DNA from 4 places in the Paenibacillus sp. PK3_47 genome. Region 4 is predicted to be linked to each of the others. Evidence: riboswitches for the same ligand, from Rfam matches in the RefSeq annotation. Region 4 holds a riboswitch; each other region holds the start of a gene.
The links. Region 4 has a riboswitch for cyclic di-AMP ahead of C2I18_RS14820 (hypothetical protein). Riboswitches for the same ligand answer to the same signal wherever they lie in the genome.
Positions count from the first base shown of each region.

Region 1: it holds a riboswitch for cyclic di-AMP, as region 4 does, so the genes downstream of both, C2I18_RS12555 (C40 family peptidase) here and C2I18_RS14820 (hypothetical protein) in region 4, are expected to answer to the same signal.
Region 2: it holds a riboswitch for cyclic di-AMP, as region 4 does, so the genes downstream of both, C2I18_RS23240 (C40 family peptidase) here and C2I18_RS14820 (hypothetical protein) in region 4, are expected to answer to the same signal.
Region 3: it holds a riboswitch for cyclic di-AMP, as region 4 does, so the genes downstream of both, C2I18_RS12200 (resuscitation-promoting factor) here and C2I18_RS14820 (hypothetical protein) in region 4, are expected to answer to the same signal.

Region 1 is NZ_CP026029.1:2,790,071-2,794,975, reverse strand. Features, by position in the region: gene C2I18_RS12565 (M1 family metallopeptidase) at 1-1,736, shown strand, start outside; gene C2I18_RS12560 (hypothetical protein) at 1,745-2,578, shown strand; cyclic di-AMP (ydaO/yuaA leader) riboswitch at 2,800-2,938, shown strand; gene C2I18_RS12555 (C40 family peptidase) at 2,942-3,430, shown strand; cyclic di-AMP (ydaO/yuaA leader) riboswitch at 3,783-3,925, shown strand; gene C2I18_RS12550 (C40 family peptidase) at 3,931-4,422, shown strand; gene C2I18_RS12545 (GNAT family N-acetyltransferase) at 4,648-4,905, shown strand, end outside.
Region 2 is NZ_CP026029.1:5,372,697-5,377,601, forward strand. Features, by position in the region: gene C2I18_RS23225 (2,3-diaminopropionate biosynthesis protein SbnB) at 1-141, shown strand, start outside; gene C2I18_RS23230 (hypothetical protein) at 200-706, opposite strand; gene C2I18_RS23235 (hypothetical protein) at 876-1,103, shown strand; cyclic di-AMP (ydaO/yuaA leader) riboswitch at 1,783-1,915, shown strand; gene C2I18_RS23240 (C40 family peptidase) at 1,920-2,387, shown strand; gene C2I18_RS23245 (sugar phosphate nucleotidyltransferase) at 2,474-3,799, opposite strand; gene C2I18_RS23250 (DUF6492 family protein) at 3,821-4,636, opposite strand; gene C2I18_RS23255 (YheC/YheD family protein) at 4,842-4,905, shown strand, end outside.
Region 3 is NZ_CP026029.1:2,716,384-2,721,288, forward strand. Features, by position in the region: gene C2I18_RS12190 (HD domain-containing protein) at 1-1,227, shown strand, start outside; gene C2I18_RS12195 (TatD family hydrolase) at 1,282-2,052, shown strand; cyclic di-AMP (ydaO/yuaA leader) riboswitch at 2,251-2,480, shown strand; gene C2I18_RS12200 (resuscitation-promoting factor) at 2,770-3,957, shown strand; gene rnmV (ribonuclease M5) at 4,110-4,661, shown strand; gene rsmA (16S rRNA (adenine(1518)-N(6)/adenine(1519)-N(6))-dimethyltransferase RsmA) at 4,658-4,905, shown strand, end outside.
Region 4 is NZ_CP026029.1:3,314,290-3,319,194, forward strand. Features, by position in the region: gene C2I18_RS14805 (bifunctional glycosyltransferase family 2/GtrA family protein) at 1-42, opposite strand, end outside; gene C2I18_RS14810 (phosphodiester glycosidase family protein) at 46-1,026, opposite strand; gene C2I18_RS14815 (hypothetical protein) at 1,208-1,396, shown strand; cyclic di-AMP (ydaO/yuaA leader) riboswitch at 1,501-1,691, shown strand; gene C2I18_RS14820 (hypothetical protein) at 1,800-2,216, shown strand; gene C2I18_RS14825 (glutaredoxin family protein) at 2,338-2,580, opposite strand; gene ytxJ (bacillithiol system redox-active protein YtxJ) at 2,577-2,903, opposite strand; gene C2I18_RS14835 (SDR family NAD(P)-dependent oxidoreductase) at 3,124-3,855, shown strand; gene C2I18_RS14840 (ThuA domain-containing protein) at 3,889-4,524, shown strand; gene C2I18_RS14845 (CHAD domain-containing protein) at 4,644-4,905, opposite strand, start outside.

The sequences.
Region 1 (4,905 bases), 520 kb from region 4:
AAGCCTCCGAGACCGTGACCTGGACCCACCCCGGCCGGACACCGGTCCAGGAGCTCTACTTTCATCTCTATCCTAATGCCTTTGCCTCGGACAACACCACCTTCATGAAAGAATCCGGCGGGGAACTCCGCGGGGATACCATGCCTGCCGACGGGTTCGGCAGCATGAAGCTGACCGACCTGCGGACTACAGAAGGAATATCGCTGATGCAGCGGCTGCAATATGTGCAGCCGGACGACGGCAACGTCAATGACCGGACGCTTGTAAAGGTACACCTCCCGCAGCCCGTTAACGGCGGAGAAAGTGTAACCCTGAAGCTCCAGTTTGAGGTCAAGCTGCCCAAAATATTCGCCCGTATGGGGGTTTCAGATGACTTTGTCATGGCCGGACAATGGTTTCCCAAGCTGAGCGTTTATGAGCCTGCGGGAACCCGCGGAAATAAAGAAGAGGGTTGGGATTTGCACCAATATCACGGCACCTCCGAGTTTTACAGCGACTTCGGCATCTTCAATGTAACAATTGCAGTGCCTCCTGATTACATTGTGGGAGCCACCGGCTTTCCCGTTAAAAGCGCCAGAATCCATCAGAACCGGAAGATTTACCAGTTCTATGCGGATGATGTGCATGACTTTGCCTGGGCAGCCTCGCCCGACTTCGTAGTCGCTGAGGAGGCTTTCTCCACCCCTGAGGTGCCCGGCGTAAGAATCAAGCTCTACCTGGACCCTCTGCATAAAGATCTGCAGGAGCGTTATTTCCAGGCTGCCAAGGCGGCTCTGACCCACTTCAGCAAGTGGTATGGCCCTTACCCTTACTCCACGCTGTCAATTGTCGTCCCGCCCAAGGAGGGCAACGGTGCAGGCGGAATGGAGTATCCTACGCTCATTACCGCCTTTGGCGCCGCTGAGGCATCACCCGGCCTTTCACTGGAGCGTACAGTTATCCATGAAATTGGCCATCAATATTTTTATGGCCTGGTGGCAAATAACGAGTTTGAGGAGGCCTGGCTGGACGAGAGCTTCACCTCCTATGCGGAAGACAGGCTGATGGAGCAGGAGTATGGGGTATCTGCCAACCTGCCTTTGCAGGCGAGCCTGGTGACCTCTTCACAGCCGCTTAATCTTGAGACGTGGAAGTACACACCCGGGGATGCTTACAGCAGAAATGTGTATATCCGCGGCAAGCTGGTACTTAAAGACATGGAGCAGCAGGTGGGAATCAAGACTATGGACGCTATTATGTCCGCTTACTCCCGCAAGTACCGCTTCCGTCATCCGTCTACAGCAGATTTCCAAAAAATTGTGGAGAAGGTCACCAAGAAGTCATGGCAGGACTATTTTGACCAGTATGTATACAGCGGCGGTTCCCCGGATTTTTCAGTAGATCAGATTAAAGTCTCTGCCCCAAAAAAGGCTGCCGGTGAAACCTCAAGCTATAAATCTGCAGTCAAGGTCAGCAATAAAGGGACAGATTACGGAAAAGTGCCTGTAAAATTCACCTTTACAGACGGTTATACAGTACAGCAGATCTGGAACGGTGAGAGAAAGGAAACGACATTTCAGCTGTCCTACAAAGCGCCTCTCCTGTCGGCAGAGATTAATCCGGAGCATTCCGTTCTGCTGGAAAGCAGGCATCTCAACAATTTCAGACTGGCCGAGCTGGAGCCGAAGACACTCTCCCGCTGGACGCTTAGTGTAACCAACCTGATTGAAACCCTGCTCGGAACTCTTGTCTGGTGAGGTGAACAATGGTGAAAAGATCGATAATCCGCAGCTGGTACAGTATGAAAGAGCAATTCTATATCTTAATTCTGCTGTTCATTTACCGGCTGCTCTGGGGCTATTTCATGTACAAATTCGTAAAGTCAGCCATCGTCCCGCTGCTGCTGCATTATCCTGATGCCCATGCGGGGGGAAGCTCAACCGGCAGGCTGCTGTATTACATTGAGGGGCAGATGGCGCTTAGCGCAGATCCTGATGTACAGCGCTGGATCTGGATGCTGCTGGCACTGTCTGTGCTGCGGCTGCTGCTCTCCCCTTTTATCCGCGCCGGACTGCTGCATGAGCTTCATCAGGAGCGAAAGGGGGAACGCGGGCTGTTCTTTTTCCCGGGCATGAGGCTGTACGGGCTTCCGGTGCTGCTCTTCAGCATAGCGGAATGGATACTGGCCGCCCTGCCCCTGTACTTCCTGTTTCCCAAAATATACACGCTGCTGCTCAGCGGAATTTTTGACTATAAACTGCTTCTGAAGCTGGTTCCTTATGTTCTTGCCTGGCTGGTGTACCTGTATCTGGTCCGCTTAATGCTGCTGTACATGCAGTTTGGATACACCGGAGGGACAGGCATACTGTCCTCGCTCCTTGTATTCTGCAAAGTCCTGATTTCATCTATCGGCGTGTCAGCAGTGTTCATTGCAGGAGGACTTCTTCTCTGGCTGCTGAACGGAGTCGCTGCATTTTTGCTTCCTGGCCTGCCCGCACTCCTTATCCGCCAATGTTCACCGCTCCCCTCAACGCTGTTCAAAATGTGGGATATTGCCGCTCAATATCAGCTATGGCGCAGCAAAACATTTCCACAATAATTTCTCTGCCTGCCTGGCATAATACATAGAGTCACTGCCCCTGCATCAGGGGCGTGACTCTTTTGCCGGTTACAAAGTGATTTAGTTTATTTGCAAAACTGTAAAACCTCTGTTACAATAATGCCTGTACCACTAGTAACAACTTTGTAATCTTTTGAAACTATTTCGTCTGAATTTATGTAAGCTTAGACATTTGACCTTAACGCAACGACACTATTCTGGTGCATAACACGCCAAATTCCCAGCACCGGGAAGTGGGGGAACCATATTTTGGGTGAATTGATCTCGCTTTAGAGTGATCATAGGGGAACCTTCTACCGAATCCTTAAGCTAACCTCGCAGGCCTTGGAAGGAGTACATCTTTTGAAAAGTCATAGCTTTAAGAAAAAAGTCACCGCAGCAGCATTAGGGCTTGTGTTGGCCTTCACACTGGGAGCAGGAGCAGGAAGTGCATCTGCAGACTCCAAGATGGATGCTGTTATCACAAAAACCCTTGGAACTACATATAAATTCGGAGGTACAAGCACCGCCGGTTTTGACTGTTCCGGATTCACCAGATACGTATTCAAGAGCATCGGGCTTACTCTGCCCCGCACATCCAAAGCACAATATAGCATGGGTACAGCTGTATCGAAGAGCAATCTGCGGTCCGGCGACCTGGTATTCTTCAATACCTTTGGCAGCGGCGTATCCCATGTCGGTATTTATGTCGGAAACAATAAATTTGCACAGTCTTCCAGTTCACGCGGTGTAACCATCACATCGATGAGCAATTCGTACTGGTCCAAACGCTACGTTGGCGCCAAACGCGTAATGAGCACAACAGCTTACAAGGCTGTCGCTTACGATTGAACTCTCCCCGAATACTTATTCCTCTAATAAACAAATATAACTTATAGAGACCCGTGAATTGATTATTGCCGTAATCAGTTCCGGGTTTTTCCTTTTGTATTTCCTTATTATACCTATACACTCATTCAGGAGCCCTGAAACAGCATTATGTAAAAAAATTCAAAACCCTTGTCTTTTCTGCAAAGTCAAGCTTTCAACCAGGCATATATTCTGCATTAATATGTTTTAAGTGATTGCCAAGTGCTTCCTTCTTTGCTACAATAATCGCAGTGAAGTTATAGTAACATTTTTGTAATTATTCATCCGGTCTTTACAATCGTTTTGTCATGTATTGAACGGCAGCTAATCCTAATCAACAGTCATGCCGAGTTCCCTAACGTTTAGGGAAACGGGGGAACCAACTTTGGGTGAATTGACCTCCTATTCACAGAGGGGTCATAGGGGACCTTCAACCGAACCCTTAAGCTAACCTCGTAGGCATTTGGAAGGGGTATCTACTTTTGAAGAAGAAGTTAGCAGCAGCAGTACTAAGCTTTTCCATTATCTTTACCCTTGGAGCCGCAAGCGCTTCCGCTGATTCCAAAATGGATAAAGTGATCGACAGTGCCATCGGGACTAAATATGTATCCGGCGGTGTATCCACTAACGGCTTTGACTGCTCCGGATTTACAATGTACGTTTTTAATAAAATCGGGATCAAGCTTCCTCATCAATCCGGCTCCCAGTACCAAATGGGCACGGCCATTGCCAAGGATGAGATGAGACCTGGAGATCTTGTATTCTTTAATACAAGCGGTAAGGGCGTATCCCATGTCGGTATTTATGTTGGAGAAGGCAAGTTCGCGCATGCTTCCTCCTCGCGTGGTGTAACCATTAGTTCGCTGAGTGAAAGCTACTACGTCAACCGCTACGTTGGCGCCAAACGCATCATGAGCACAGACGCTTACAAGGAAGTCGCTGCTGACTCCGAAGATAATGACGACGTGCAGTAAGCTGCATGGTTACAGGCTCTTTTCCAGGATTTTTGCCGAAATCTTGGGGAGGGCCTGTTTTTTTGTCTATAACATTATTTACCCTTCTCTTTCCCCGCCAAACAGCAGTAACTCCCATTTTTTTCATTTCCGTAAAATATTTTTTAGCGCGTCGTACAGCTTTGTTTTTGGATATAATCTAGATATATCAGGCTTAAATCCCGAGAAAAGGAGGCCGGCTGCATTATGATCAGCTCCCCCGTTACTTTTCATGTAGTGCCTATGGAGGTCCATCACGCCCGGGAGATCTGTGAGTGGAATTATAAACCTCCTTACAATATTTATGAATGGATGCCCTGGGACCAGATGGAGGCTCTGGGGATTGAGTTCGGTGATCCCGGCCTCCGCAGTGAACAATATGTCTCTGTAGTTAACGATCAGAAAGTGCTGTGCGGTTTTGCCCAGCTGTTTCCTATGGAGGGTGTGGTCCGCCTGGGGATTGGG
Region 2 (4,905 bases), 2.1 Mb from region 4:
GTCTGCCGGAGCTGCCTGGCCGATTTTCCGGCGGAGGAGCCGGTCCTCTTCAGCCCGATGGGCATGGCGGTCTTCGATATTGCTACAGGTGTGTATTATGTGAATGAAGCAAGGATGAGGGGAATCGGAACGGAGCTGTAGAAGACGGGTTGTAAAAGTAGAGTTGAAAAGCCAAAGCGTACATAAACAGCGTACGCTTTTAGTATTGTGCAGATCGCTTACCTTCGCTTTGTTGAATTCGCTGGAAATAAGCTGGCGGGCAGAATGAACGGTAAAAGTCCCGTTGAATCTGCTGGAAATCGGTTGGCGGGCGAAATGAACGGGAAAAGTCCCGTTGAATCCGCTGGAAATCGGCTGGCGGGCGAAATGAACGGGAAAAGTCCCGTTGAATCTGCTGGAAATCGGCTGGCGGGCGAAATGAACGGGAAAAGTCCCGTTGAATCCGCTGGAAATCGGTTGGTGGGCGGAATGAACGGGAAAAGTCCCGTTGAATCCGCTGGAAATCAGCTGAGGGGCGAAATGAACGGGAAAAGGTCCCGTTGAATCCGCTGGAAATCGGCTGGCGGGCGAAATGAACGGGAAAAGTCCCGTTAATTCCGCTGGAAATCGGCTGGCGGGCGAAATGAGAAGCACAAATACCTCTGAATCCGCAGAAATCAGCCCCAGCAGCGAAATGAGAGGCACAAATACCTCCGAATCCGCACAAACCAGCCGCAACGGCGAAATGAGAAGCACAAATACCTCCGAATCCGCAGAAACTAGCCGCAACGTCGAAATGAGAAGCACAAATACCTCCGAATCCGCAGAAACTAGCCACACCGCGAAATGAGAGGTACAAATGCCTCCGAATCCGCAGAAACTAGCCACACCGCGAAATGAGAGGCACAAATGCCTCCGAATCCGCAGAATCCAGCCACAACGGCGAAATGAAAGGTACAAATACCTCCGAATCCGCAGAAACTAGCCACAATGGCGAAATGAGAAGCACAAATACCTCTGAATCCGCAGAAACCAGCCACAATGTCGAAATGAGAAGCACAAATACCTCCGAATCCGCAGAAATCAGCCACAGCGGCGAAACGAGAGGCACAAATACCTCATAAGCCTAACCATTATGCTAGTTGAAGGACAAATTGCAATTAGGATGAGCCTATATCCTATACATACTGATAGTTTCGATTGGCAGTGGGCACTGTAATTTCACTGAACCGCTAGCTGCAAGGAAAAGAGGGGTGAGGAAAAGCAGAAAAGCGGAAAAGAGGAAAAACAGAAAAGCAGAACAGCAGAAAAGCGGAAAAGAGGAAAAGCAGAAAAGAGAAAAATGAAAAGAGGTATGGAGAGAAGAGGATAAAAGAATAAAAGGAGAAGAAGAGAAGAGAAGAAGAGGATCAGAGGATAAGGGGGCCATAACCGGCCCTTCACTTAATCCCCCCAACCCCCTCTCAGCGCTGCGTCAAATTTGTATTGTACTATTTCTCATATTTCCTAAAGTATCCCCACCCTCTCACCGATATAAAAAAAGTGGGCAGCTATGTCCTAATGATTACATTAATGTTACTTATTTTTACTATTTTCATAGATGAAGGTTTTGATGAATTCAGGCGCTGACCACGCAAAATAACCCTGATTTTTACACCTGACGTAACATCAGAAGGAAGTTTCAGCAATTTTCACGTTGCCGTGCAGAATTTATGTTATCGCAGTTTACACAGGAATATATGAAATAGGATTGACAGGAAGAAGCAGGATACAATACTATTGAATCAATAGTTACAAAAAATTAATGAGTTGTTGCCGAATTTCGTTTCGAAAACGGGGGAACCAATCTTGGGTGAATTATTCTTGAAGGCAAAGGAATATAGGGAACCTTTAACCGAACCCTCAGCTAACTCCGTAGGCATTGAAGGGAGAAAAGGTTTCTGAAAAAGTTCATTTTGTCTCTAATGGGAGCTGCAGTTTTATTCACGTCCACTCCAGTCAGCACATACGCCAGTACATCATCACTGAATAGCGAAGTTCAAGAGGTATTGGGAACCCCTTACCAATGGGGCGGTACTACAACCGCCGGTTTCGATTGTTCCGGATTTATTTTGTACATTATGGAAAAATTCAATTCAGGTGACCTGCCGCGCACCTCAGCCTCGCAAGCCAAAGCCGGCACACCCGTAGCTAAAGATGATCTCCGTGAAGGAGATCTGGTATTCTTCAATACGCTCGGCTCCGGAATCTCGCATGCAGGTATTTATATCGGTGACGGTGAGTTCGCTCATTCTTCCAGCAGCAAAGGTGTAAGAATCAGCAAGCTCACAGACTCCTATTACCGCGACCGTTATGTGACTGCCCGCCGTGTAGTGAGCGAGACCAGCTACAGCAAGATGGCCAACTAATATTTATAAGTATAATCATGTCAAAGAACAAGCTGTCTCCGGCCGCCGGATGTCAGCTTGTTCTTTTTAATATACTTACGGTGAGGCTAAGAGCTGTACACCGCAACTTCCTCCGTCCGGTCGTCCCTCCGGATCTCCAGCAGCTCCATTGCAGCAAAAGCCCTGATTCCGTGCAGGTCGCCTCCGTTTACAGTGAACGAATCGCCGCTCCGGGCAGCCTGGGCCAGGCCGTTCAGCACAACCTCTCCATGCCCCGATAAAATAACCCAGTGTTTGCCGCTATGCAGGCAAGGCATCTCAGGCATCTCATGCCCTGGCAGCAAAAACAGCTTAACCGTAAGCACAACCTCTCCTTCATTTCCGGTCCGGTCCAGGACCATATAATGCCCCCAGGCGGTTTCTCCGTAACCGGCCTCTGCTGAAGGCGGATGCACAATGTCTTTAATGGCATTCGCCTCTTGTTTACCGGCAATCAGGATGCCGTCCGGACTTCCTACAGCAACAATATCCGGAACACCGATGACAATCATGGGCAGCTTCAAGTCGTTCACAATATGTGTATTCCCGCTGTTTCCCCAGATTCCTCCGGGTCCTGTCACCGTCTGCTGCAGCCGGGCAGTCAGCGTATCCCAGCTGCCCAGATCGCGCCATTCCCCTTCGTGACGGAGCACTGCAGCTTTGCGGGTCCGTTCGGCTATTTCCTTGTCAAAGCTGCGTACGGGAAAACCCGGGTACAGTGCGGTGAAGGCAGCCGGCTCCGCAGGGAGTCCCATTTGCTCCAGATGGCTCAGCATAAAGCCGAGCCTGAAAGCAAAAACCCCGCAGTTCCACAGCGCGCCGCTCCTGATCAGCTCCCCGGCCTTAGAAGAATCAGGCTTTTCTTCAAAAGACAGGACAGGGGAATAAGCCGTGTTACCGCCTGGTTTCTCCGGAAGTATGTAGCCATACTGATCCGAAGGATGGGCGGGTCTTGTCCCAAGCAGTACAAGCTCGGCTTGTGAAGCGGACAGAATATCCGTGAACTGATGGAAGCACTGAAAAAATCCGTCATCGGCATACATATCTGCAGGAGCCACGCATATAGTATCTTCCGGTTTAGCCTTGCGGGAGGCATACAAATAAACTGCAGCTAATGCAGCTGCCGTAAAGGTTCCGCGTTTATGCGGCTCCCCGAGAACTTCGTACCTGTTCCCCGTATACCGGCGCACGAGGGATGTCTGGTCCTCATGTGCCACGAACAATGCTGATGGGCTGAGACTGCTGTTCTCCAGCTGCCGGCACACCCGTTCAATCATCGACTCGGTGCCCCCGCCGGGAGCCGGCAGCAGCTTCAGGAACATTTTTGAGCGGACAGGGCCTGACAGCGGCCACAGCCGCTGCCCGGAACCTCCGCATAACAGGATGGTATGCAAGGCTGCCTTCCTCCTTCACGCTTAATGCCTGGCTGGAATGGAATATGCCTTACGCTGATGGAAAGACAAGGAGCGGTAGGAGCGTGCCAGCTTTTGAAGCTGTGTTTTTTTCAGCGTGCCCGCAGGTGTTTTCAGGGATTTATTGCCCGCGCTCTTCAGGATCACTGCGTCCTTATTCCTGCTGTAGACATAATTGGCATACGTCTCGAATTCGGAGAAACCGAACTGCTTTTTCTTGTTGATGCTGCGGATAATGGCGGCATGCCAGGGCATGCCGTGCCGGGCTTCTATTTTCCTTTTGAGCGCGGCCAGCCTGGTTTTCTCGAACAGCATATAGTGGGTTACAAAGGATCTGGGAGAAGGGGCGGCTGTGCCGAGCAGCTTACGGTAAGTAACAAAGTATTCCGGCTGGCTCCAGCTGCGGCAGTAAAAAATGCTTTTCCCGTTCGCCCGGAACCGGTGCGGAGTAATGAGAACTGTATCGGCATCAACAACCAGGAAGAATTTTTCCCGGCAGATATGATCCCCGTTCATTTTCAGCAGCTGCTGGTAGAGCCAGCCTGAACGGTTCCAGCGCGTCGAGGAGTAGCGGATATCCTTTTTGGTAAACGGCAGTACGGTAGTCTCATTTACAAAAACACAGCCTTTGCGCGAGCACAGGCTTCTGATGCTGCTGCTGTCCGGGGAAACGATGTAAATATTGCTGATCGGATGGCGGACATAGCGGCGCAGGCTGTCTATCACATGGGGCAGGGTGGCGAGATCCTTTTCAATGGCCGGGATCAGGACGTCTATAGGAGGACCGCTGACACTCCGGCCTGCAGTAGTAGCTGGCATAGGTTCATCTCCGTGCACAAATTGACACCTCAGCGTCTGCACTAGGATATGTCTGCTAACCCTGTTTTGACCGGGCGGCGGCCGCCATAAAGTTAATCTTCCATTACGGGACAGATGATTTATTCAGCACAGCTCCATCCTGCATACGATACTGTGACATTGTAAAACAGGGCGGGACATCCCACCCGGACAGGAGTGTGCAAGTGTGAAGGATAAGCAGAAACAAACCGGATCAAGCAAATGGTTCAAGACCAAGCTGCTGCTTCGCA
Region 3 (4,905 bases), 600 kb from region 4:
CACGTACAGGACACAATTATCTGGCGTCTGATTAATACGAAGGAATTTCAGCGTCTTCGCCGGATCCGCCAGCTTGGCACCTCTTATCTCACATTTCATGGAGCGGAACACAGCCGTTTTTCACATTCACTTGGTGTGTATGAAATTACGCGGAGAATCATATCCCAGTTTGAACGGAGCAAATACAAAGACTGGATGCCGGAGGAGAGCCTGTTAACCCTCTGTGCGGCGCTGCTTCATGATTTGGGTCATGGGCCATTTTCCCATTCTATAGAAGAAGCTTTTGAAATGAATCACGAGGACTGGACCTGCCGGATTATTCTGGAGGATACAGAGATCACTTCGATTTTGAAGGATGTGGCGGAAGATTTCCCGCAAAAGGTAGCTTCAGTCATTGCCAAAACCTATGAACATGAAATTGTTGTCAATTTGGTGTCAGGCCCTCTGGATGCGGACCGCATGGATTACCTGCTTCGTGATGCATACTATACCGGAGTCAACTACGGCACGATAGATATCGACCGGATTCTGCGTATGCTTCGGCCTTACAACGGACGGGTCGTCGTGAAGGAATCAGGTATGCATGCGATTGAAGATTATTTAATGTCACGGTATCAGATGTACTGGCAGGTGTATTTTCATCCGGTTACACGCAGCTCGGAGATTATCCTGCGGCAAATTTTCCGCAGAGCCAAGGAACTGGTGGAGTCCGGTTATACGTTCGGCTTCATGATCGATCCTTTAAGTGATTTATTTGCAGGCGATGTAACGGTTCAGCAGTATCTGCTGCTTGATGAAGCGCTGGTACAGACAGCCTTTATGCAGTGGACGCTGGAAGCGGACGAGTTGCTGAGCGACTTGTGCAGCCGTTTTATTCATCGTAAACTGTATAAATATGTAGAGGTAGAGAATCTGGATTCTGACACGATCGACGAAATCCGCCGGAGCTTTTCCGGGGCCGGCCTGCTGCCGGATTACGACCTTGAAATCGATTATCCGACAGATCTCCCTTATGACGTTTTCCGTCCGGGAGAGGGCTTTGACAGCAAGCAGATTTTGCTGCTCGACCGTCATGACCAGCTGCGGGAAATCTCCGAAGTCTCGGATATTGTGCGCTCAATCAGCGGAATTCACCGCGGCAGATATCATCTGTATTTTCCGCAGGATAAGCTGCAGAAAGCCCTCCCAGGTCTTCCGGCATCGATTGCAGAAATCTTTGAAAAATAATACAAAAAATTATGGAATTCATCATAGAAATCAGAATATGGAGGGAATACCGCTATGCGTTTGTTCGACACTCATACCCATCTGGATGCTCCGCAATTCGACGAGGACCGCGAAGAGGTAATCGCCCGGGCCTTGGAGGCAGGCGTTACCAAGATGATCAATATCGGATTTAACCGGGAAACGATTCCAAGTACTATGCAGCTCGCCGAATCGCATGATTATATTTATGCAGCCGTCGGCTGGCATCCCCAGGATGCAATTGACATGAAGGAAGGAGATCTGGAGTGGATCGCATCCTTGTGCAGCCATCCCAAAGTAGTCGCCATCGGCGAGATTGGGCTTGATTATTACTGGGACACTTCTCCCAAAGAGGTACAGCATGAGGTGTTCCGCAAGCAAATCCGGCTGGCCCGCGAGCTGAAAATGCCAATTAGTATTCATAACCGTGATGCCCATGAGGATGTGGTGCGTATTTTGCGTGAGGAAAAGGCAGACGAGATCGGCGGAGTCATGCACTCGTTCTCCGGGAGCTGGGAAACGGCCAAAATGTGTCTCGATCTCGGGTTCCATCTGTCCTTCGGAGGGCCGATAACCTTCAAGAATGCCAGGGTGCCCAAGGAGGTTCTCGCCCAGACCCCGCTGGACAGATTACTCATCGAAACGGACTCTCCATACCTTACACCGCACCCGTTCCGGGGCAAGCGAAATGAGACTGCTCATGTGAAGCTGGTAGCTGAGGCAGCCGCGGAAATAAAAGGGATTGATTTACAGGAATTAGCTGAAATTACGTATGCGAACGCACTGGAACGATTTGGGATTGTCTGAAAACGGGAGTAAAACAGGTGAAAAATAGAGTATAGCCGACCTATTAAACTTTTTTAATAAAAAAATGGCCGATTATTACAAATTTTTAATCATTTTTTTGCTTAAACGTGGTTGAACCGTCCTTTACAACATGCATCAAAACAGGATATCATCTTTTCAGTGCAGTGAGCTGTTGTTACTGTGACAGTCACTGATTCATGGATCGTCTCGCTGAGTCTCCGTACGGAGAACGGGGGAACCAATATTGCACTGCTGCATGCCAGTACATAGAGTACAACACGTAATATGCGCAGACATTATTTGATTTCTTCACGTGGTCTTTGGGGTGAATTTGAGGGCAACCGCCATGAGCGGGTGACCTGAGATAGGGCGTCTCTCTTATGCCCGAACCCGACAGCTAACCCCGTAAGCGCAAAGTAAGAGAGGCAACCTCGTGCATAACATTCCCGCGTATTCTGACATCCGGAGAAGCCACGAAAGAGTCCTCTATGAACTCTTTTTAGGCTTCTTTTGTTTTGAATAATGCGAATGAACCCGGCATACTGTTATATAACAGTGTTCTGGAGCCACTATGCCGAGCAGGCGATCCATGAGCAGGAAACGCTGAAGCAATGCGGGCGTATCCTGTTGCAATCTCAAACCTAGTTTCGTCACAAATGATGCAGTCTACATGATATACAACTTGGACGACGGGGCTATGTAAGGAGGATGGAGAGAATGGGCGTATTCCAACCAGAAGTATCCCATGATTCGCAATCATCCAGCAGGTCTTTCGCATTACGGTGGAAGCAAGTGAATCCTCGCGTACTTTCGCTTGCAGGTGTGGTATCAATCGTTATCGCGCTGCTTATTCTGCTGTACGTACACGGTCAAGGCAATAAAGTAATAAATTTAGTAATAGACGGGAAAGTGCTGACGCTGGAGACGCGTGAGGCACTGCTCAGTGATGTGCTGGCCAAAGAACAGATTACAGTCCAGCCGCATGATAAAGTATCCATAGGCCTTGGCGATGAAATACAAGACGGTGACCGTGTCGTCATTACCCGCGCGCAGGCGATTAGTCTTACTGTAGACGGGGCAACCAAAACACTGTATACCACCGAGAAATCGCTCGGGGATGCCATTACCAAGCTGGGCTACAGCCTGGAGGGCAACGACAAGATTTTCCCTTCGCTTGATACCGCAGTATCATCCGGTATGGAGGCCAAGATTGTCCGGATCACCAAGCAAAAGGTAGAACGGACGGTAAGCTTGCCTTTCCGGGTTATCAAAACCGCAGACCCTTCCCTGTACGTAGGGGACAACAGAGTTGCACAAGCAGGCAAGCCGGGTGCCATTGTCCAGCACATCGAGAAGATCTATCAAGATGGTGAGCTGGTTTCCATGAGCATGGTCGGCAAGGAAGTTGAGACGGTTACCAAAGACAAGATTATTGCCGTTGGTACGAAGCCGGTTCCTAAGCCCGTTGTAGTTGCTGCAACAACATCCAAACCAAAAACAACTTCCAAAACCACCGCAAAAGCAGCAACAACTGCAAAATCTGCAAAAGCTGCAAAAACCAGCAACGTCGTGCACAAGGCAGGCGTAGACTTCCAGTACAAAAAAATGATTAAAAACGTATCCATGACGGCATACTCATCTGAAGAGCCGGGCATTGGAACACGGACTGCTTCCGGCACACGCGTAACGGAAGGCCGTACTATTGCTGTAGATCCGAATGTAATTCCTATCGGCTGGTGGGTGTACATTGAGGGATTAGGATTCCGCCGTGCAGAGGATACCGGCGGTGCCATCAAAGGCAATAAGGTGGATGTATACTACGATTCACTGAGCCATGCCCGTAACTTTGGGCGTAAATCCCGGACTGTTTATGTGATTGGACCTGTAAAGCCGGAGCTCAATTAGCATGTTACAGTCTTTTGCAAATTAGCAGGTAATAAGCTATAGTGAGGGTAGCACTTAACGAACGGATGCTGCTCATCACTTATACATTCTTTAGCCAATAAGAAGGGGAGCGAATCCTCTTCTTTTTGTGTTGTAAGGGAAGGAGCCGGAAGATGATCAAGGAATTAATTGTGGTGGAAGGTAAAAGCGATACGGTTGCCGTCAAGCGTGCGGTAGAAGCCGATACGATAGAGACAGGCGGTTCTGCAGTGGACCGCAGGGTGATTGCCAAGATTGCGCTGGCCATGGAGCGCAGGGGAGTTATTATCCTCACGGATCCGGACCATGCCGGTGAACGCATACGCAAAATTGTGTCTTCCAAGGTGCCCGGTTGCAAGCATGCCTTTATACCGGAAAAGGATGCTACACGCAAAGGGGACATAGGGGTGGAGAATGCTTCCCCGGAGGCTATCCGGCATGCCCTTGCCCATGTGCATACCTCCTTTGAAGGGGCTCCGGCACTGATTGGCATGGATGAGCTTATTGCTGCCGGAATGATTGCCCATCATGAGGCGGCTGAACGCAGAATGGCGCTGGGTAATCTGCTTGGCATCGGATACTGCAACGGTAAACAGCTATACAAGCGGCTGGCTATGTTTGGCATCACGCGGGAGGAGTTTCAGGCTGCTCTCGCACAAATTGAACAGGGAGGCATTACCTCATGAGCGGCAATGATCATATCTCATCTCCATCAAGGACCAAAGAAATTATCCAGCGCTATGGATTCTCATTCAAAAAAAGCCTGGGCCAGAACTTTCTGATTGATCAGAACATTTTGGACAAAATCGTCGACGCGGCAGGATTAAGCAGCGAAAGCGGTGCTCTGGAGATCGGGCCGGGAATCGGTGCCCTGACTGAGCGGCTGGCAATGACCGCCGGAGCGGTGACCGCTGTGGAGATTGACCGGAG
Region 4 (4,905 bases):
CAGACGCTGGTCCGGTTCATAGGCTGGTATAAGTACAGTCATGAGTTATCCCTCCCCGAGATAGAGAATGTCGCTTACGCCGCGTTCCTCTTGTCTGCCCTGCGGATTGTTGACAACGCGGCCCATAAAGTACATTGTGGAAGACCCGCCGCCGTCCAGGTTGTAGGCTTCTGTGGCACCAAGGCTTTTGAACAGCCCAGCGAACTCGTCCAGTGTCATGCCCCGGCTGTCGTCTGAACGTCCGTCTACAACAACGAATACGTAGTGGTTCGCCGAGATCATGCCGATGCCTGTGCGGGGATTGGCATTCGAGATGGAACGGTTACCGAAATTGGTGTCGATTTTAACATTGTTCAAGTCCTGGACGGTCTCGCCGTCCTTGATCAGCGCCGGCCCGAACGACAGGGTCTGCAGAACGCCGTCTGCCAGCAGGTTCTCGGCGGATACCTCCTTTTCGTCATAAGAGGCCATCGTGCCGTCCGCGTAGAGGGCGACCGCCTCCCTGGCAGGTTCGTTTCGGTAGAGCACCCCGTTCCGGATGATGACTCCATCGCTGCGGAAGCCGTAGTAATCGCCATTGATCGCAAAGACTGCATCATGGTCCTCAGCGATATCGGACGTGTCCCCGGTAATGTTGCGCCCGAAGGCATTGTCGGCAAAAGCCGATTGGATCAGAGAAGCATCAGACACCTGCACATCTGCGATGTAATAGGTGATCTGGTCGCTTCCGCGGCCGGTGGTGACCTGCTTAAGAGAGATGTCCATGTCATCGCTGCTGTAGTTCCAGTCATCGGATACGGCTTCCGGAGAATCCTGGCCGGCCTCATTTGAATCTGCCGCCGCCGCTGTACTGACCGCCTCTGTATTGGCTTCTGCACCGGAAACTGCCTGATCGGCAACAACGACTTCGACATGTTGAATCAGATAACGGTCGGCAAGCTGGTAGAGAATACCGCCTGTAAGCAGGGTGCTGAGCGTAATGGCAATGGTTATTTTTTTTCGTTTGGTTATATGTTGTTTTGGCATAAAGCGAATAACCGCCTTTCTTGTCCGGTAAGGATCTTGTTACACTGCCAAGCATAGGCGGCATACCTGAACACAGCCTGAGGATTCGTTGAGCGTTAGCTGAAAGTATGAATTGTGCATCCGGCTGCGCCTGGTGAAATGAAGAAGAATAGTGTACTTTAAGTAGTAAGGAGTGGTAACTGTGAAAAAAAGCATACAAACGCCCCTGCTGGTCGCGGCTTCGATCGTGCTGATCATTATCAGCAGTCTGGTCCGCCCGGATGGCTCTACGCTGCTCGGGGCGCTGCAGACGTTGATTCTCGGTTTAGGATTGCTCGGCTGCTGTACAGCGGCATGGAGATTTGTAAAAGGCGGCAAACGTAAGGGGTAACGGGGGCAAATGATTTTCAGGCGAAAAAGTTTATGCCTGTCATTCACGCGCAGAGTCTTGAAAACTACAACTAAAAGGCGTAACATCGGGGTAAGTACAACCGAATATGTAAACCGCTTAATTTCCGTTAAGGAAAGCGGGGGAACCAACAATCGGCAGCCTGGTCAAGGACCGGAGCCGGTTATGGGGTGAATCCTGGGGAAGTGCGAGAGAATGCTCGCATGGAAGACAGGTAGGGCGACTCTCACTGCCCGAATCCGGCAGCTAACCTCGTAAGCGTATGTAGAGAGGATGAGTGCTATGTGACCGCTAACCAGCCACAGAGGAGATCCTTTGTGGTTTTTTGCTGTGTTTTTATAGACCTGTATCAAATGCGGCCTAATCGAAAAGGAGATAGATAGAGATGGCGGATCAGGACGAATATGTACTCATTTGTGCACCGAACAAGGCTGGTGAGCATTTTATCAGGACACTGAAGTGTAAAGGTTACAAAATAGCGGGAATTGCGAATAATGCAGCGGAGAAAAAACGTCTGGAGGAGCTGGGCGTGGAGGTAAATCTTGTGGTGGACACCCGCCATGAGAATACATGGTTCCGGCCTGCCTTCCCGGTGGGCCAGGTCTATCTGTTCGAGAGCAGTGTGGCCTTATGCTGCCGTTATGTTCAAATGTGCCGGACCTGGACGACCAAATCCATATTCGTAATCACTTCTTCATTGAAGCCAAGACTGGTCTATAAGGGGCTCGGGGTAAGTCAGGTGATTTATTCCCACAGCGGCAATGTCGCGTATCTGGCGGAAAGCCCGGCTTCCCGGGGATAAATTGAAGACGGCACCTATTGACGGGCATAATAAAAATCCCGTATGCGAACGGCACGGAAGGCTGAGGCTTTCCGTGCCGTTCGCTATACGGGAGTGATATTGGACTATGGCAGTTTCCGGATTAACGGGCAGCCGCTTCAATGAGTTCCTTAAGTGCCGGAAGGTTGAAGCCTTTGACTGCACGGTCTTCGAATACGGTAACAGGCACGCCCATGAAGCCGAGCTTCTCGACTTCTTCCTGGTAATCGGTGCTTGTCATGACATCCCGGACTTCATACGCAATGCCCTGCTCTGACAAAAGCTGTTTTACCTGGTTGCAGTCGCTGCAGTTCGCGGTGGAGTAGACAATAACGGGCTGGCTCATTTACTCACGGCTTCCTTGATTGCATCCCGGGTAATTTTCCAGTGGGAGGTGTTCCAGCGGACTTCGCCGCCATCCAGAAGAAAAATTTGCGGGGACTCATGCTTGATGCCAAAATCCTCAGCGATTTGGTTGGACACCGGCCGGTCCTCAATGACATGAACGATGGCAGCCGGAGTGTCGGAGCCTTGTGCGTAAGCCTGGAATTCTTCATGCGCTTTGGCGCTGATCGGGCAGGTTGTGCTGTGTTTGAACAGCAGCTTTTTGCCTGGCTGACCTACATATTGGTTCAGTTCATCCAGCGTGTGGATTTGTTGAATAGACATAAGGAATCTCACCTTTCTGCGGTTGATTTTTGTTTGTTAACAATTAAGTTGTTAGCACCTGTAACTATGATTGTAACATAGTTCAAAATTAAATCAAAAAGAAGTCTTGGGCTGTTATCCAAAGGAAATTACCGTCCTGCTGTGGACATTGATAATGCTTCATAGCCATGCTAAGGTGAGAAAGAGATCGGGCATTCTATACTGGAAAAAAACTGAGGGGGTGTACTATATTAAAAAGGTCGCTTGTGTTACCGGCGCTGATCACGGTCTGGGAATGTGCCTGGCACGCTGGCTTCTGGAGAATCATTATACTGTGTTTGCCGGGCAGTACCTGCAGGATTCCCCTTCGCTTGCGGCGATGAAGACCCGGTACAGGGACAGGCTGTACCTGATTCCTCTGGACATCGGAGACCGGGAGAGCGTGAAGCAGGCTGCGCGGACCATAGCAGGGAGCACAGGACATGTCGATATTGTGATCAACAACGCGGGGATTATTCACAAAGCTGATGATGCCACGATGCTGGTGGATATGGACGATGAAGCCATGGCCCGGATATACAATGTGAATACGCTCGGCGCGCTGAGGGTCAGCAACGAACTGATGGGCCTGCTGCTGCAGGGCAAGCAGAAGCTGATTATTAACATCTCCTCCGAAGCCGGAAGTATTGGACGCAACAAACGGATTAATATGTACGGATACTGTATGTCCAAGGCGGCGCTGAATATGCAGTCCTCCCTGATGCACAATCATTTGAAGGTAATGGGGGGACAGGTCATGGTTTTTCACCCCGGCTGGATCCAGACTTACATGCATGGCGAAAAAGCCGTAGAAGCACCGATTACCCCGGAGGAGTCTGCCGGCAAAATTATGAGTCTTGTGCTGGACCATAAGAAATACATGGGTGAAGAGCCGGCTTATCTCGATCTTGACGGCAATCACTGGCCCTGGTAACAACAAATTCTGCAGGAAAAGAGGCGTTAAGGAATGTCTGACTTGAGAGCGCTTGCGATAGGGGATTATACAGAGGTGAAATATCATCCGTTTGCCGGTGTCGACCGCGAACTTGAAGCGATTTTGTCTCCTGATTTTCAGGTGGAATGCACCGAAGATTACGGGCTGCTGAATAAGGAGAAGCTTGCTGCCTGCAAGCTTATTGTTGCCTACACTGAATTCCTTGATGATCCGCTTCCGCCGGAACAGAGCGGGGCATTGCTCTCTTATGTAGCCGGAGGAGGAGGCCTGCTTGCCATACACAACGGTATCTCCCTTCAGCGGAACCAGGAGCTCGGCGGGATGCTGGGCGGTTACTTCACCCACCATCCGGCCTACACTGCGCTGCAGATGAAGATCCCGGCGCGTGAGCATCCGATTATGCAGGGCATGGAGGAGTTTGTCATTGAGGACGAGCCGTATTACTTTGATATGCAGCCGCATTTCAAGACGACAGTGCTGGCTGAATACCTTCACGACGGAGCCATGCGCCCGGCAGCCTGGTGCCATGAATTCGGACTGGGCCGGGTCGTCTATCTGATGCCGGGGCATCATCTGCCCTCCTTCTCGGTAGAGCCGTTCCGGCAAATGATCCGCAGAGGCGGTCTATGGGCTGCCGGGCTGCTGTAACAGCCATTTATTATATATATTATAAAAGAGCAGAAGACGGCATGATTACCATGCGCCTTCTGCTCTTTGTCTATCTGCTCGATCTGATGTCATATTGAAGTTTATGAATGAATTCAAAGTTAGTTATTTGGCTTTGGGGCAATATGCACCACTTCATTCCCATGCAGTGCCTCCTGCACCTCGGCCCTGAGGCTGTCAGTGAACTGGTTCCACACTTTTTTACCGACATCCAGCTTATCCCGCCCGATGGAATGCAGCGTTTCCAGCCATATGCGTTTGTCGTTGATATCGCCTAGCTCCTGCTGGATCTTTTTGTAGATTTCCTCGTGGGCATGGAATTTCTGGTTCAGGGCAAAAGAAGCGGCACTTGCGGTATACCGC